DNA from 4 places in the Paenibacillus sp. GCM10027626 genome. Region 2 is predicted to be linked to each of the others. Evidence: riboswitches for the same ligand, from Rfam matches in the RefSeq annotation. Region 2 holds a riboswitch; each other region holds the start of a gene.

Region 1 (4,502 bases), on a different contig from region 2:
GTAAAAGCAAAAATTCGCAATCATTTGGCCTATCGGGCGTTAATTGAAAAAAATCGGATTGGCTAAAAGTAAGGGGGCATCCAGAAAGCGGTTGAAAAAATTAAACCCTTGTTTTACACTGGTGTTTAACAGAGAGAGTATAAACTGGGGTGAGCGATGTTGGAAATCGTGACAAGACGAAAGACAAATAAATTATTCGGCAGGATTCCGGCATTATCGCAGGATGATGTGACGTATTTGACCGCAGAGCTGAACAAGCGGAAACGTAATTTGTTCGATATATTACAAAGAAAAGCAACATACCGGAATCCTGAAACGACCAATCGCATTGCACTTAAGCTAGCTTTAATCAATGAAGGATTAACCTGCCTGTCGTTGCGAGACTTTTCCAATCCGCAAAAAATAGAGGCATTAAAGCAGCTTTTCGATGATCAGATGTAAGCTTATCGCTGCGACAGGCCTGACAAAACAAAGTGGGTCGTCTGCTTTATTTCGTAATCTGGCCCGGCATCGGCATCTCGGCCGACAGCCCATGCTTCAGTAAGCAAGGAATCATAAGCGGGATAGACAAGAATAGAAATGATGTACATTTCAATTTGGGGCAGCGATTCGAAATGAAAGACGTCTTGTTCTTTGCCGGAGGTTAAAATAGTGCGCAGGTAATCGAAACAAGGGGTCAAGATATTACGAATCGCTTGTTTGAGCGGCCCGCTGGATGAGAGTTCGTGTTTGAGAATCATATGAAATAGCTTGTTTTCATAACGCGCTCTAAGGAAAAGCTGGATAAAATGGCACAGTTCCTCAGCCGGCTCTTCAATTTGCTTTTGCCCCTGGTTGAATAAAGAGCTGACATCCTGTGTCAGCCGCTCGATGACGGCATAATATAAATTTTCCTTGGAGCCAAAGTAATAAGACACTAGAGCCAGATTTGCATCTGCCGCATCGCAAATTTGGCGTACAGAAGTGTTGTTGTAGCCGCTCTCAGCAAAGCATTGCTTCGCGGCATCCAAAATTCTCTTCTTTGATTCTTCCTTTTTGTTACTCATTATTCCTCCATTGGCCTTTTAGACGATTATAATTTTTGTACAGCATACATACAAGTTCATAGCCGGAAGATTCCAAGCGCAGGCATTACTGCCTGGAATCTTCCCGCGGGCTGCGCAGTAGAAGCGATTTTCGGGATGTTGAAGGAAATATACGTGCCTTGATTTGAGTGACGGCACTATGTCCCGCTCATGCCAGATCCTATCGTCAATGACGGCGAATGCTTCATGCGAAGGACGATCTATGATTTCTATCTTTATTATACTTCCATTTGCGCGAGTTAAAAGACCGTAACGCAAGGCATTTTCTACCAGAGGTTGCAGGGTAAGCGGCGTCAGCCTTTTCTTCTTGATTTTATAGAATTTATAAAATTCGGCTGGTTTGGCCTTAGAGTTGGAGAATGTCAAGTGTTTTTTAAGCCAAGTGGACACACGATCCGCTATTTTGTCGAATACCGACCAATTCAGAGGTGTCCCGGACACAGGATGCGTTATTTGCGGTTTAGTCGGGTTTTCGCGGTGTCATGTCTTATTCAGTTCGACGAAATGAAGGGCTTTTCCTTCGTCTGAAAATAAACATAGGGAAGAAATTAAAAAAATATTGAGGAATCTTAGAGCCTGATGTTTGGTTGCAGCTGCTTGGGGGAAAAGCATCCTAAAAGCTTCATTTACAATCGTTCAAAATATCGACAAACGACATAGGAAATATGTACTTAATTCTGGAAGTCGGGCTAGGAAAAATCGACATAAGGTGATATACTAGAGTCATAGAAATACAATATCTACCATGCTTAAGTCTATGGGAAAAGGACCCTTGATATGAAAGCTTTCATAGTTGATGACGAACGACTAGCTGCTGCAAGGCTGAAGAAGCTGCTTGAGAAGGACATTGGCGGGGTTGAGGTTTTAAGTGTTTATACCATCCCAAGCGTTGTTATTGAGCAAGCAAGTGTTCTGAAGCCGGATGTTGTTTTCTTGGACATTCATATGCCCGGTATTAACGGGCTTGAGCTGGGAGAGCTGCTTCAGGAAGTGCTGCCGGATGTCGAGCTTGTATTTGTAACCGGCTACGATCATTACGCTGTTCGCGCTTTTGAGCTTTACGCGCTGGATTATATTGTGAAGCCGGTGCGCGTGGACCGTCTAAGGCTGACGGTACAGCGGCTGCGCGTTAAGCGGCAAGAAGCGAAGACTCCTGAAGCAAAGTTGCCGAGCATATGTTGCTTTAAGGCGCTGCGCTTTCAATTTCCAGGCCAGGAGCCACGGGCAGTTAAGTGGCGGACAAGCAAGGCGCAAGAGCTATTTGCTTATTTATTGCATCATCGCAATGTTGTAGTCGATCACGGAACAATCATGGAGCTATTTTGGCCGGAGATGGATGTACCGAAGGCCATGCAGCAGATGTATACAACAATCTATCATATTCGCAAGGTGTTGAAGAGTGAAGGATTGACATCGGTGACGATTACGAGATGCAATCATGAAGCCGGTTATCTTCTTACGATTGGACAACCAGTTGAATTAGATGTTGAAATATGGGAGCAAAGCATCAGGCAGCTGGATTCCAGCAGTTCGCAGGATGTAATTGAGCTTGAGGAAATTTTGCAGCAGTACACTGGCGATTACTTGGCCGACTACGACTATTTGTGGGCTGAGCATGAGCGCGAGAGACTGCGGCAGCAATGCATAACGCTGATGAGCGCCTTGGTTAAGCTGTATCTTGATCAGGGTCAGAAGATGAAGGCGAGCAGAGTATACGGGCGAATGCAGCAGTTGTTTCCGTATGAAGAAGAGGGCTACTTTGGCTTGATGAAGCTTTATGATTTATTGGGCGAAAGTGCCAAGGTGGACGAGCAGTACCGTTTGTTAAAGTCGCGGTTAGCTGACGAGTTGGAGGTTGACGTGCATCATACCATCAATGAATGGTACAAGCGGTGGAAGCAATATCGGAGCGAGGCTGATCCTCGCCAAGTGAGCTATTCTCGATAATGGCAAACCTGTCGAAAGACAGGGACGCAAAGCTACAGGGCCTTCCCTCAAGGATGGCAGCCAGCTACCGAAATGAACAAGCTTTTTTTATTTCATAGCATGGCAAAAAAACTTTACACGATAACGGCAAACCTGTCGAAAGGCAGGGACGCAAAGCTACAGGGCCTTCCCTCAAGGATGGCAGCCAGCTACCGAAGGGAGTTTTTTTATATGCGTAAATTTATGCTGACGTTGATGGCGTTTGTTGTTTTATTGGCTGCGGTTGCTGGTGCTGCCGGCAATGTACAAGCGGCGGCAAACGCTGGACAAGCTGCATGGTTGGACAAGGGTGAACTGAATAAAGGACTTATAGCGGTTCATTACAATGCCGAACCTAAAGTCAAGATCAAGCTGATGATTGCAAAAGGCGCTGGAACCTACACCTACACGGTGCGTAACGGAGTGAAGGAAGAGCGGTTCCCGCTGCAAATGGGCAACGGAGACTATACGGTTACACTGCTGGAGCAGGTAAACGGAAATCAGTATAAAGTTATTGGCAAAGATACAGTGAAGCTGAACCTGGCTGATCAGAATGTCGTATACTTGAATACGGTACAAAATATTGAATGGGACGCTCAGAACCAGGCGATTGTCAAAGCAAACGAACTGATTAAAGGGAAAAAGACAGACGCGGAGAAAGTGAAAGCGATCCATGATTTTATTATTAACAACATCGCTTACGATAATACACTGGCCAAGACAGTGACAACCGATTATTTGCCGCAAATTGACCGGACACTCAAGGATGGCAAAGACATCTGCTATGGTTATGCGGCGTTATTTGCAGCCATGCTGCGCGCGGTAGATATTCCCGCCAAAATGACAATGGGAAAAACAACATATGTAGATGTGTACCATGCCTGGAACGAAGTGTTAATGGACGGAAAATGGGTTACAATTGATACAACGATCGATGCCGGTTTGAAAAATACAAAAAAAGCATTGCCAATGATCAAGGATGACAAGAATTACAAAGTGGAAAAGCAATATTAATGAATACAAGTGGGAGTCCTGTAGCTTGCAAGTTGCTGACAGGACTCCCTTTTTGTCATTGTTTTTTTTGGATAACCCCGCAAGCGATTCGATTGCCGGAATTGCCTGACGGATCGGTTACGTAATCATCCTGCTTCTCGTGAATAACTAAGGCGGTGCCGCCTGGTTTTTGCAAATCGTTCAAAGTAAACACCTTGCTTTCGATGGTGGCTTCTACTGTCCCGTCCTTTTGAACGAGAAGATTGGGTAGATCGCCGGTATGAAAGCCTTTCGGATTATTAAATCCATGATGCTTGTGGGTCAGATTCAGATGCTCGCCAGCTGACTTGAAATCTGGCTTTTCACACAGACCGGTTTCATGAATATGAAAACCATGCAAACCAGGCGGCAGTTTTTCCGCTTTTATGTTGATTTGGACCGCATTTTTCTGCTGCACAA
Region 2 (4,502 bases):
TACCCTTGGATAAACTTTTACTTCTTCTTCCGGCTTCTCCGGCTCGTCAATATTGTCTCCTTCAACGGCGGCTATATTTTTAATATCCGCACCGGCCTGGCCTGCTTTTACCTTCACTTCGAAAGTAACCGTATGCCAGTTCGTGTCTGCGATATCGCCAAATAGTCCAACAACCTTGCCATCGACATAATGACCTTTGTCACCATCTTTATCATCTGTTACAGCTTGACCATCCACTTTCAGGCTGCCTGCGACATACTCGAGACCTGCCGGTATTTCATCGGAAATCACCAAGTTTTTCACAAGACTGTCTGCCATCGTGTTCTGAGTCTTAATTGTGTAGAGAAGGGTGTCGCCGACTTCCGGATTGTCCGTATCTGTATTGCCATCAGCCTTTTGTTGAATCGCTGCTGATTTTTCCGATTTCAGGACAGGATCTTTATATTTGATCGGTGTTTTTACTTCATTCGTTTCAGTTTGTTTTTCTTCATCTATTAGCAAGTCTTTAAATTTCACTAATGCCTTGTTCATTACATCTTTTCCTGCATAATTAGACAAAGCTTTTACTTTAAATTGAACAGTAATTCCATCAGGCAGGTCAGTGATATTCGGTAAAGTTCCGACATTAAAAGTTACTTTGCCGTCAGCATAATGACCTGCATCCTCATCTTTCTCATCTGTTACCGTTCCTTTTTTAGGACCGTTCAAAATTTTCATTGATCCAGGAACATACTCTGTACCTTGAGGTATCGCATCTTCGATGACTGTATTTTCGGCAATGTCGCCACCACCATTTTTCACGGTGACTTCATAGATTAATTCATCCCCAGCAAATACGTCACTTTTTGGACTAACCGTTTTTTCTGCTACGACACAAGGCCCTGTACCTAGAAAGATGTCGTCTAGATGATTACCATGTCCGATCGATCCAGTGGACGTAGATACAGCCTCAAATCCAAACCTTGTCACGGTTTGTCCTTCCGGAACGGTATAGGATCCCGTATAAGTTCCCCAGGCCGTATTGTCATCGGACATTTGTTGTATGATTGAGGTATCATAAGGATCGGCTGTTGCCGGTCCGATTCGGAGTTGCATCGTATCAACTCCGCTTAGCCCTATATGTGAAAGTCTCCAATAGATCGTCTGTCCGGGTGTAGTCTGGACATCTTGATATAACATGCCGTTTATAGCAGCATTTATTTCTGCAAATCGATTACCATCAACAGGAGGAACATGTTCTTGTACATAAGGAGCAGGGTAACCTGCAGCATAGTCCCATATTTCAATCCATGTATCAGTAGTCTCCCATCCTGGAACTTCATCTACAAAGTACCCAAATGAACCATTCATTGAACCTGTTCCAGGTGGTTCCTCAAAACTGCCATTTATCAGGGCTACCGGGATGCCACATCCGTCTGGTGGATCTGGCGGATTAAGTGGATAGACCACAACAGTATTCTTCGGCTCGTCAGGCTTGTCTAGATTGTCGCCAGTGACAGCCGCGGTATTTTCAATCGTCTTCCCAGCTTGTCCTGCTTTTACCTGTACTTCGAATGTAATCGTATACCATTCCGTGTCGGTTACATCCCCAAACTTTCCGGTTACTGTAAGATCGGCATAATGGCCTTGATCATCATCCTGATCATCACTGACTGCTTTACCGTCTACGGTCAGTGTACCCGGAACATATTCCAACCCTGCCGGAATTTTGTCGGAGATCACGAGATTGCTCACGAGAGTATCTGTTACCGTATTGCGCGTCTGTATTGTATACAGCAACGTGTCTCCCACTTCCGGATGAGCTGCATCTTTATTCCCATCCGCTTTTTGTTTGATTACTGCTGTTTTATTAGATTCGAGAGATGGAGAAGGATTTAGATTGATGTGAATCGTGATTGTTGCTTCTGCCGTTCCGCCATGCCCATCATCAACAATGACAGTAAACGAATCATCACCAACATAGTCTTTATCCGGCGTGTAAGTCCACGTTCCATCCTCATTCACTATAATCGTACCATGAATCGGCTGTTGACCCGCTTTATAGGTTAGACTGTCGCCATCTGGATCCGTCCCGTTTACTTGCCCCGAGACCGGCGTATTTACCGGCGTAGTCTTTGTATCATCCGGGGCGACTGGCGGCTGGTTAGTAGCCGGAATTGTGTCAGAATCACTGGCGCAACCGGCAGTAGCCGAAAGTGTAATGTCTTTTGAATGATCGGCATTGTTCAACACCGCATGAATCTTTCCGTCTGCATCTGCTACTAAAGCGGTTACAGGCTCTCCGTTTGGTCCGTTTAGGTCTCCTACTGTAGAAGTAAAAGTATCCAGCTGTGCATCGGGAACTGGATTACCTAGCGGATCTAGCAGAATTGCCGTAACATTGTATACCCCCGGTTCGCCAGCCGGCTCAGACGCTAATTTCACACTGCTAGGTGCTTGCCTGTACTCATTTGGCTGAGCAAGGGTATCAATAGGTGCGTAGTTATTGACAAAATACCAGCTATTGATATCATGAGTCTCGTTATTCGGGTATCCTGTCGAAGCGGTAAAACCGGCGTGAATAGGTTTTCCATCAAATATCGAACCAAGATCTATGTTATTTACTTCTAAAATTTTGTTAGCACTCGCTCTATCTGGTGAAGTTCCTAGACGTACCTGAACATTTTGGGCTAAACCATCATAGTCGATCCATGTGTAATACAGTGTTCCGTTTGATAAAACATAATTGGTGCCATTAGCCCCATTATACTGATCCAAATCGGTATACCAACCATCCTGATTTTCCACCGATCCATTTTGCGCAAGTCCAATGTAGTTTGAAGAAGGATCACGATAAACTGTGTTTAAAAAAGTATCATATTTAACAGCGAAGCTGGGTTTAATACCGTAATACCCTATACCGCCTCCCTCACTTAACTGACTGGATGTACCGGTCTGGATCGTAAAAGTCAAACCGTCACTAGCCTCTTCCGTATTTGGACTCATTTTAAACGAAAAGGCTGTACTGAATGAATAATTGTTTTTTGGGCAAATTGCATTTTTGTTAAAAACGCTGCCGCTTTTCATTGGCTCTGCCGGTGTCAGCCGTATAAAGTTTGTCCCACCGGGAACATTGGCAGTACCATCCGATTCAAACAATTGATTAAACGTATCATTAGAGAATCCATCCAATTTATAAGTCAGCCACTTATTATCTGCAGCCGCCTTTGCATTTTGAAATGGAAGAATCGGATTGTACGCAATAATGATGAGAAAAGCCATCAAAACTTTAAAAATCCGATTGATTAGTAATTTTGTTTTCAATGTATTCCCTCCTTATTTATTTTTTACTTTGAATGTGGGAGGATATGTTGGCGGATACGTTTTCATCTTCCTCTCCTTCTTAAATTAGTAGAAGCAACTCATTGCTGCAGTCATCAATGAACACCTCCTCCTCATGCCCAAAATAAAAAAACTCCATCGTAACCGAACATGCGCCAACAGATGGAGGTTTCCATCATATTCGGCAGCTGGCTGGCATTGGTTGACCCGTTAGCCCCTATAGCTTTGCGTCCCCGTCTTTCAACGAGTTTGCTATTATCGTACGATGTATTTAATTTTCTAAACAGAAATCACCATTAGTATATATTGAAATAAGTCTAAAGATCAGGTACGATAGCCCCAAGTTTGCTGTAATCTATAGTTATTTGTCTAATTTTAGGAAGAACGGACGCAACCAGCATAGTTCCTATACAAAGATCCGTTTCACGTTTTCTTGAGTAATTCCACGGCAGCGCTTTCTATGGAGCGTGCACAGCGCTTACTCTCGTCAGTTAATAGAAGCATTCATTCCTTACCAAGCCACTTCCATTATTTGCCATAATTTCACTATTGAGTAAGAACAAAATCAAACACACGAACAGTCAACGGGGTTGCCATTATCGTACGAGCTTGCATTTAGTATTTTCCGCATTAAACACTTGCTTAATTTGGATTATACTTGAATTAAAATTGATGGGTTAGGCCCGATAGTCCCAATTTGGTTAAAATTTCTTTTTATCTATAGCTTCCTGGGAATACAACATCACTATTTTATTAATGTTCGGGAGTGGTTTCCTTTCATATTTATAGTATCAACTACTCCTATACATTTTCTATACAACTTATGGCCGGTGACAGTTGATTCATTTAATGTTAGGAATCAATAAGACCTATTGTTTTCAGCAAGCGCTCCATCATTGCCGTTGCTCCCGGGCGTCATGCTTGCTTGCCTTCAATGACAGCACGCCCGTCCTGTAGCACTAGTTTTTATATAAATTTTTCCCAGACAATGTAGTTTAATAAAAACGCAGTTCCCTTTATGGTTATGGGCGAGATAGTAGCCAGTAACAATCGGTTTTCATCCAGAAAATGAAAAAGCAGCTCGTCCTGAGGGTCATCATTATAAACCCGATCCCATGCTTTCTAACGCTTAACCTTCAATGAAAACCGATACAAACACAAAAAGCAGCCCATCTCCCAAA
Region 3 (4,502 bases), on a different contig from region 2:
CTGAGAAGCTGCTGCCGTAAACGTGTAGCTTGCTTCGCTCTCTACTGGCGTGTAGCCTGCTACTGAAACAGCCTTCAGCGTTACCGTTTCACCAGTATTACCGCTTTGCTTGGTCGGGGCAGACAATTCTCTGTCCGTTCCCTGTTCCAGGTATTTCACCGTTACCTCTTGCTTGTTTGCCGAGTAGTAGAAGATGTATTCCTGATTTTCCGCCGCGGTAAATTTGTAGCTCGCTGTCGCATTCTCGGCTGTGTATCCTGCCACCTTAGCTGCTTCCAGCGTTACCGTTTCACCATACTTGCCGCTCTTCGCGGTTGGAGGCGACAATTCTTTGTCCGTTCCACGCTCCAAATATTTCACCGTTACGCTTTGATCATTTGCCTTGTAGTAGAAAATGTATTCCTGATTTTCCCCCGCCGTAAAGGTGTATGTTCCTGTTGATTTTTCTGCCGTATATCCCGCTATTTCAACTGCTTCCAACGTTACGGTTTCACCGAACTTGCCGCTTTTCACGGTAGGAGCCGACAATACATTATTCGTTTCACGCTCCAAATATTTCACCGTTACGCTTTGATCGTTTGCCGTGTAATAGAAAATGTATTCCTGGTTTTCCGCCGCGGTAAAGGTGTATGGCGCTGTTGCTTCTTCTGCCGTATAGCCGGTTACCGACGCAGCTTCTAGCGTCACGGTTTCACCATACTTGCCGCTCTTCGTGGTTGGAACTGACAATTCTTTGTCCGTTCCCCGTTCTAAATATTTCACCGTTACGCTTTGATCATTTGCCTTGTAGTAGAAAATGTATTCCTGGTTTTCCGCGGCGGTAAATGTGTAAGGCGCTGTTGCTTTTTCTGCCGTATAGCCGGTTACCGACGCAGCTTCCAGCGTTACCGTTTCACCATACTTGCCGTTCTTCGTAGTTGGAGCTGACAATTCCTTTTTCGTTCCACGCTCCAAATATTTCACCGTTACGCTTTGCTCTGCAGGTACATATGTCGCATCGACTTCTTTATTGCCATCAACCGTGATCGTTTTTGAGCCGCCGGACGGTGTGACGATTTGATAGCCTGCCGGGGTATCGAATACCACCGTATACTTGCCATATGGCACTTCAGTAAACGAATAGGCTCCATTGGCATCGGTTGTCGCATCGGCAACCTTATTCCCGTCTTTATTTTTCAGCGTCACTTTCACGCCTTTAAGTGGCAGGTCGGTTGATTCATCCGTTGCCGAACCGCTTACGGTCGCTATAAGCTCCTGTTGCGAAATGTAGCCGAACCAAACGGTCGCCGTTGGATTGGTTCGAGTAAGATTGACACGGGTCGGATCGTCACCAACCTTGAGTACGTACCCATTGATGGACGGAGCCGCCACCGAGTAAGTTTTGTCTAACTCCAGCGCTCTTTCTCCATTCTCTTCAAAATGACCGCTGAAAATCTCCTGTGCCAGCTCCGGACGCTCTACTACAACGCCATCTTTATTGACCGGCTGGCCCTGCTTATTTACTTTATAGCCTTTAACATTGATCGAGCCTTTCCCGTAGCTTACCTCCGGAACGACGAATTCCTTGGTCGTCTCCGAACCGTTGGCATCGATGTAAGTGATGGTTGTTGTACCGTTAGTTGGATACAACTGAACCGGGTTCGGATTTTTCGCCATATCCATGCGAACCGTATAGGTCAGCGTCGCCGGCTTTCCTTCTTCAATATTGCCGCTTTCCCAGCGGAACGTCTCCGTGGCCGGATCCCATTTCACCTCACCCTGGCTTGCTTCATACGTCCCATCAACAAGGTTGAACATATCTCCCATCGGGTCAATAATAACCGGGTTTCTGGCAGCATAGGCAAACTGTCCTGTCAACTGATCGAATACTCCCTCCAGTTCGGAACTGCTTGAAGCATAATAACCGCCATTCTGACTGTTCTTGAGCACATAAGTAGCATTTTTGTTATTACCGACTTCCAGCCCAATGGAATATATGGTGACTTTGTCATCGTTCATAATACTGTGCGCTTCCGACAAAGTCGCTATGCCATTTGTTTTGACTTTGAAGCCATTTACCTTATACTCCCAATCCCCGTACCACGTATCTAGATCGTAATCTGACCCTGACCCTATGACCTTACTGTAGTCGAACTTGGAAAGAATAAAGTTATATTTCTTATCTGGCCACACATAATTGGTAGCAGCACCAGCCTTATAACTGTATGTCGGCTCGCCGTCGCTTAACAGCACGATGGCCTTGGCTTGCGCTGTACTCTCGGCCAACAGTTCCCGGGCCCGATGAAGGCCTGCCTGAATATTCGTACCGCCTGATGCGCGAATATTGTTAATGGACGATTTCAGCTTTTCCTTTTCAGCGGCCCCTTTAAAACCGGAAACATCCTGAGCACCTTCATTAAATGTTACAACCGCTATTCTTGTGTTTGAATCAGGGATAAGAAGCTCATCGACAAATCGGTTTGCCGCCGTCCTCGCATTGGACATCCTTTTGTTACTGTCCATGCTGCCCGACTTATCGATGACAAGCACGACATCAGAAGTTGTCTCCAGATTTTTGCCCTCTACGGTCAGCTTAATCTTCCATTCCCCCGGTGTACCGGTGGGCTCTGCTTGCTTGTTCAGGTTAATGGCGCCGGGATTGGGCCAAACGAGCTCCCCGCCTGAGGCCCCGTTCGCATAAGCTTGTTGAAAAGGATAACAAGCATTAACAATCAGTGCCAAAGCAAACAAAAGGGTTAATAACTTTCTGCCAACACCCATTTCTTTGATATCACTCCTTTTCCTGAATACCAACAACATCGGTTTGGGCTGCATTACAAAAGGCGATCACCTCCTCCTGCATAGTCAGTCTTACCTTTAGCAGTAGAATCTCTATTGACGATAGCTGCGAGTTTACTAGAAAAACAAAAAAAATCGCCGATTGCATCATCATCTTGTGAAAATGCAACCGGACGATCATAAGTCTTGCGACTGTTAGACTCCTGGCTTTGCGGCCTAACCTTTCGGTTAGTGTGCCCTATTCGATTGGTAAATTTGACCCAATAATTGTAACTTCACACGAGATTATAACTTCATATTTTTCTTTAGTCAACCATTTTTTTGAACTTTTGAACTTTGTGTTATTCGTGATAAAGTCACCCACTCTCCCCAATCAGGTCTCATCAGCCCCCGTCTGCCTGCTTATAATTTCACTTACAACCTCAATGCTCAATAAACGTAATTGCCAAAAGGACCCACCGAAACTGTGTCGTCCCTTTCAGCTTTTTTTGATGAATGCCAGTATACGGGACATAGTCCATCCAAGTTTCGGCCTACAAAGACGTCTATTTGGGCTTGGGCCCTCCAGAGGTTTACAACAGCGCAACTCTCGGGCGAACCGGACCCTCCAGCACAAACAGAAGTTGATAGAACGTATGATGATGCCAGGGCACCCGATATCCTCCCAAATGCTTGCGCTTTGTAGATTCGGATTTTTATGATCAAGCTATGATTTCACTATCGGCTTCTTGGACATGAAGAGAAAAGTTACTAGATATAAAAGGGAGCATAACCACGTATATTTGAAGATTTGCTGTCCCATAGAAAAGTAGATATTCATAGGCAGGGAACAAAAGTCTGCTTCTGGAGCGGGTGATGGGAATCGAAATCACGCTATTAGCTTGGAAGGCTAAAGTTCTACCATTGAACTACACCCGCAAATTTGATGGTCGGGACGACACGATTTGAACATGCGACCCCCTGGTCCCAAAGTAAGTGGTGGGTCTGTTAAAGTGTGTTATGATGTTGCAAAAAGACTTATCTAGTGCGGTCTATCAAATTTGTTCAGTTAGCTCCGATTCCGGAACGAATCCGCTGCCATAGACCGGGATCGCGAACCGCAGCCGGTTGTCGACTCCTGCTGCGGTTCGCGTCAGCACGCCTCCCGGCGCATACGTATAAGTGGGCGCCTTCATCAGCGCTTCCCGATCCCAAGAGCCGGCCGCCTGGCCGAACCCTTGCTGTTCCACAAGCATCATATACTGCGCATACCAACGCACAAGAAAATCGTTGGCATGGTTAATATGATTGCCGGTCATATCGTTTAACGCTTCCGCGTCAGCGGCAGCCCCCTCGGGGGCCATTCTGTCATGAATACAAAGTTAGATTTTTAAATGAGTACTCCATCAGGTTCGGGTTAGTTTTTTATTTGAGCTGACACGTGCTTCCTTGCGAGGCTGATCCGGAGAATAATATCCAGATTAGCCTCGTCCGCTTATAGAGTCAACAGCCGATAAAGCACCTGCACGGCCTCCGCCCTCGTAGAGAAAGCCGGCGCGGCCAGCCTCTTTCCGTTACCGTTCATGATACCAGCTTCCACAAACCGCTGCATGGCGGTCCTGGCATACTTGGCTACACCGTCCGAGTCGGGGAAGCTTTTCAAGGTATGCCCGCTTGATCCCGTCGGCAGCTCGCCTAACGTTTCCAACGCCCGATAAAGAATGACCATCATGTCTTGACGGCGA
Region 4 (4,502 bases), on a different contig from region 2:
TTGATTCCACCTATTGCTGGCTGTTCTTCTTCAGCTTCCTGCCTCTTAGCAACAATAATCCAAGCGCAGACAATCCAAGGCCGCTCCAATAATAAGGAGTCGGGCTAGTTTCTCCGGTTTGAGGGAGCTTATCTACTGCGGCTACTTTATCTCCCAAGCCCGCTAGCGGGACGGCCTCTGTCTCAACAGAAACAGTTTCTTCTATTATAGCGGGTTCTTCCAAAAGTTCATCAGTCAGATCCGGCTTTTCAGCTCCATCTGCTTGGCCGCGCGGCACCTCTTCATCAACGATAGTCACTAATTCCCCTTCATCTGTCGGTTCGACAGGCACATTCGGGTTTTGCGGCGTCACCGGTTCTACAGGATCTATTGGATGATTAGGATCCGGCTTCGGACTCTCGGTACCTGGGTAAGGATTCCAAGGGTAGGGAGTCTCTGGATCAGGATCCGGATCCGGGTCTGGCTTCGGATTAGGCGTGCTTTCTTTTTGGTTTGTGAAAGTAAGCGAAACCTTTGGTGATTGGAGTGAAACCGAATGTTTCGTTCCATCCAATTGGTAGCCCTTTGGTGCGGCGGTTTCTTGAATAACATAATCATCATACTTCAAACCTTCGAATACTGCAGTGCCGTCTGCATCTGTTGTTTTCGAGGCGATAACAACCAGTTCCCCTTCAGTATTCTTGCGGCTCAAGGTGAAAGCAGCGCCTTCCAGTTTCCTATTTTGATCGTCGGCATCGACTTTAACGATTTCGATTTTGCCTTCCGGGTCTGGATCTGGCTTCGGATTCGGGATCTCCGGATCTTTTCCTTTCTTCTCCACGATCACTTCATTCGTAGGCACATTGCCCACATTGGCAATATTACTTACTTTCGCTCCCGGTTCCAGTCTGCTGAAATCGACTTTGTACTCAATTTTAGGTTGTTCGCCAGCTTTAATGCTTCGGTTATCATTAGTAACTGTCAGCTTGTGCTCAACCGGGTCATACGTATAGGAGAACTGATCTGTAACTACAATTGAATCTTCGATTAAATCAACGCGGCTGTCAATCAAATCCGTTACAACAATGGAGTTCTGCTTGAACTCGCCAAAGCTGTAGAACTGAATCGTATAATTAACAATTTGATCCGATCCTTGATCGCTGGACAGCAGTTCTTTGTCTGCCTTTTTAAGAACATTGATCGCTCCCGCAGTTTTACCGAGCTTTACGATTTCCGCTGTATACTCTTTTTCACCGTCAGCGGTGATTTTCGCGCTATTGTTATACTCTGGTTTTAGATCAACGATTTTCATTTCATATCTAATGAAGTAAGCCCGTTCGATATCGCCAAAATCAAAATGAATTTCATTATTGTTAACGCTCCAATGTGGCGGCTTCTTTAGTAGATTTTCCTCCTCATACGGGGAATCAACATAGAACTTCATACTATCCTCTACTAATTCAAGACCGGGCGGGATATAGTCCACGACCTTTACATTTTTCAAATCCTTCAGTGCACCGTTTACACGAATATAATATTCGATAGGTTTTCCCGGATCTGTTACGACACCGTTGTGATTTTCATCAAATCCTAGATTGCCGTTCCACTTTTCTATCAGATTTTCTTTAGGACCGCCGTTACCGGGATCAACAATCGTAACATCGAGCGTCGTAACCATATTTTTGATTGTTACCACAATCGGCAATGTCCCCGGCTCAGCCTTCCAGCTTAGCGTCGCCTCTAGCAGCATATACCCTTTAAGGCCTGACTGCATATTAGCACCGAAAGTGCAAGTTACCTCAGTTTGCGAAGTTTCTTCATTTTCCGTTATTGAGCAATCGCGAATATGCTCGGGCGGATACTTTGGCGTTACATCCTTTAATATAGAAGGCAACGTAAACGTTAACTGATCGCCTTCATTTATGGCCCCCACCTGTTTCGCTTCATATTCTACCTTTAATGCAATATACTCGCCGCGATTGAGCTCGTACACATTGGAGGTTACTGTATAATTAAATCCAGGATCCCCCGTTGCAATAGCAGATGACGGCGCTAGGATCAAGCTGCCGAACAGTCCCCAGAGCAACATAAAAGCTAATACTCCATAACTCTTACTCTTCAAAACTCGCACTAAATGAGCCAATTTCTCACCTCATTTACATATTATAAGTCTCTGCTCAGTTTTATGCTGTAGGTCAATAAAAAAGACTGCCACGATAAAATAATCATGGCAGTCGAACGGTCATAGCATTATACAATGCGTTAGACTCAGACTTTGCGTCCCACCCTTTCGAATGGTTTGCGATTTTCATGTTATATGTTATTTAACGATACAGCTATAAATTCCGGCAGAAGCTAGACTTGATTCCATTTTATCACAATCTTCCACACATTTGTTAAACACTTTTTTACTAATTTTATAGGTAAGATGGATTAGTTGTGCCGATATTACTTTATAGCCATAATTTTCACTGTCCCTAAGGCAAACCGACCATCCTCGCGGCGTTCCTCAATAGCAAAATCGACCCCCGGCTTGCCATTGCTCGGGTCAATGATTGCTGCGTTAACCGTATATGTGCCAGCGGCTAATGTTTTAGGCAGCGGTAGAGAAAAGACTGCTTTGCTTGTTCCGGGAAGCCATTTGCGAATATCCTGATCCGTGTTCATTTTTACTGCAATTGTTCCGTTCTGGTCTGAGAGTGAGAGCTCGAACGGCCATTCATAGTAAAACGGCGCCACACCCCGGTTTTTCACCTGCAATTCAATATTCAAACTCTGCCCGGCCTTGACAGTCTCCTCATGTGATTCTTCGGTGATGACAAAGCGATAACCAATCGTTTTCAAAAACCGGTCAATATTGCTCTGGTACTTTGTATCTTCCTCACGATAGGGCGCACTTGGCCCCAGCCACGAAACATGTGTCATGCGCGCTTGACGCAACGTTTCTTCAATTCTGCTGTCCTTCATAAAATTGGAATCGGGCATGAACTCGCCACCGCTCGGCGCTTTCGTCCAATAATTCAACATGGCAGGCTCCTTTTCCTTTGTCAGCCATGAAGTATAACCTTTCGTAGACCATTTGTAGAATTCATCGATCGTAGAGCGCTTATCGCCAAATGCATCATTATACAGTCCCATGCCATAAGCCACAGCGATCTCATGCGGGCGCCGCATCAGCAGATGCTTGTCTGGAAACGACTTCGCATAATGAGTGGCGTACTGATCGGTAATGCTGCGCTTAGGAAAAACGATCGCTGTATCGCCATCATTTTTTGTATGCCATTCTCCCCAATGACCCACGCTCCCTAATTGCACAAAAGCGATCTGCGGATTGTTGTTATACCTTTTCCCTAATGCTTTTAAAAGCAGCTCATGATTTTTAATTAAAGCGGGATGCGTATAATCTGGACTAAAACCTTCACCATAATCCATGCTGTACCATTTCCCTTTATGGCCTATTTCTTCATAAAGCCAGTCCGGTATGTCCATATGAGATTCGCTGCGCGGGTAATCCAGGATGACCCGAATGACCAGATGCACTCCCTGCTCCTTCCAATAAGCCATGTTGAACTTTTTTTCCACTTCTTCAAAAGCGTACTTTCCTTTTTCCGGCTCAAGCTCCCGCCAAGTCATATTTGCATGCGCCAGACGTACAGGCTGTTCGATGTCGCTGGTAGTTCTTGCATCTGCAACAAAGCCTATATAGGGGTTTGCCAGCACTTCCTCTGATTCAACCGGTTTGAACAAAGTACGTTTCACCTCTTTGGCTGCATCCGAATTATTAAAGATTAGGACACTAGACACACCAGCAATGAGCGCAAACAAAAAAAGTGCCATAATTCGACGAAATAACTGTTTTTTCATGGTTTTCCCACCTCTCAAAAAATGCGAAATAGTCCTTTTTTACAATTTGTTCAGTATTTGTATAGATTCTTGGTGTATTGTATATTTCGTTGTTGTATACTGATAATTATTACAACTTTCTAATGGAAAATTCATATAAAAGCGGTGAACCTAACGATGAAAGTACTCGTAACAGGCGGCTACGGCTTTATCGGCTCTTTCGTAGCAGAGCGATTCCACAAGGAAGGCTATGAAGTTTTTTTAGTGGATGACATGTCCACAGGCAATAAAAAAAATATTGATTTTAAGCATACGGGCTATATTTTACCAGTCGAAGACCGCAAATGCGAGGAGATTTTTCGCAGCACACAATTCGATGCAGTTGTCCACCTTGCAGCACAAGTCGATGTCACCACTTCCATGAGTAATCCCCGACTTGATACAAAATCCAATATTTTAGGCTTGTCCAATATGCTTTCATTATCACATAAATATGGTGTGAAAAAATTCATTTTTGCTTCATCTGCTGCAATTTACGGTCAAAACGATCGTCTGCCGCTGCCCGAAAGCGAGCCCGGAAACCCAATTTCGCCTTATGGCTTGAACAAATGGCTAGGAGAAACTTATTGCCAAAAATGGAAAGAAATATATAATTTGGAAACTATATGTTTCCGCTTTTC

The links. A riboswitch is a leader RNA that binds a small molecule or an ion and turns the genes downstream of it on or off. The one in region 2 is predicted to bind cyclic di-GMP.
Region 1: linked by a shared signal. The riboswitch ahead of ACFQ0N_RS18250 (transglutaminase domain-containing protein) and the one ahead of ACFQ0N_RS38295 (isopeptide-forming domain-containing fimbrial protein) in region 2 are both predicted to bind cyclic di-GMP.
Region 3: linked by a shared signal. The riboswitch ahead of ACFQ0N_RS28610 (MucBP domain-containing protein) and the one ahead of ACFQ0N_RS38295 (isopeptide-forming domain-containing fimbrial protein) in region 2 are both predicted to bind cyclic di-GMP.
Region 4: linked by a shared signal. The riboswitch ahead of ACFQ0N_RS26325 (SpaA isopeptide-forming pilin-related protein) and the one ahead of ACFQ0N_RS38295 (isopeptide-forming domain-containing fimbrial protein) in region 2 are both predicted to bind cyclic di-GMP.

Annotation. Positions count from the first base shown of each region.
Region 1 covers NZ_JBHTHC010000009.1:40,232-44,733, forward strand. Annotated here, with positions in the region: gene ACFQ0N_RS18230 (response regulator) at 1-66, shown strand, start outside; gene ACFQ0N_RS18235 (hypothetical protein) at 157-441, shown strand; gene ACFQ0N_RS18240 (TetR/AcrR family transcriptional regulator) at 444-1,046, opposite strand; gene ACFQ0N_RS18245 (response regulator) at 1,863-3,032, shown strand; cyclic di-GMP riboswitch class I at 3,024-3,104, shown strand; cyclic di-GMP riboswitch class I at 3,148-3,228, shown strand; gene ACFQ0N_RS18250 (transglutaminase domain-containing protein) at 3,243-4,064, shown strand; gene ACFQ0N_RS18255 (superoxide dismutase family protein) at 4,120-4,502, opposite strand, start outside.
Region 2 covers NZ_JBHTHC010000003.1:462,326-466,827, forward strand. Annotated here, with positions in the region: gene ACFQ0N_RS38295 (isopeptide-forming domain-containing fimbrial protein) at 1-3,303, opposite strand, end outside; cyclic di-GMP riboswitch class I at 3,502-3,585, opposite strand.
Region 3 covers NZ_JBHTHC010000019.1:99,223-103,724, reverse strand. Annotated here, with positions in the region: gene ACFQ0N_RS28610 (MucBP domain-containing protein) at 1-2,760, opposite strand, end outside; cyclic di-GMP riboswitch class I at 2,940-3,026, opposite strand; tRNA gene ACFQ0N_RS28605 (tRNA-Gly) at 3,623-3,696, opposite strand; gene ACFQ0N_RS28600 (hypothetical protein) at 3,813-4,076, opposite strand; gene ACFQ0N_RS28595 (discoidin domain-containing protein) at 4,253-4,502, opposite strand, start outside.
Region 4 covers NZ_JBHTHC010000016.1:87,974-92,475, forward strand. Annotated here, with positions in the region: gene ACFQ0N_RS26325 (SpaA isopeptide-forming pilin-related protein) at 11-2,068, opposite strand; cyclic di-GMP riboswitch class I at 2,206-2,293, opposite strand; gene ACFQ0N_RS26330 (DUF4832 domain-containing protein) at 2,428-3,843, opposite strand; gene ACFQ0N_RS26335 (NAD-dependent epimerase/dehydratase family protein) at 4,000-4,502, shown strand, end outside.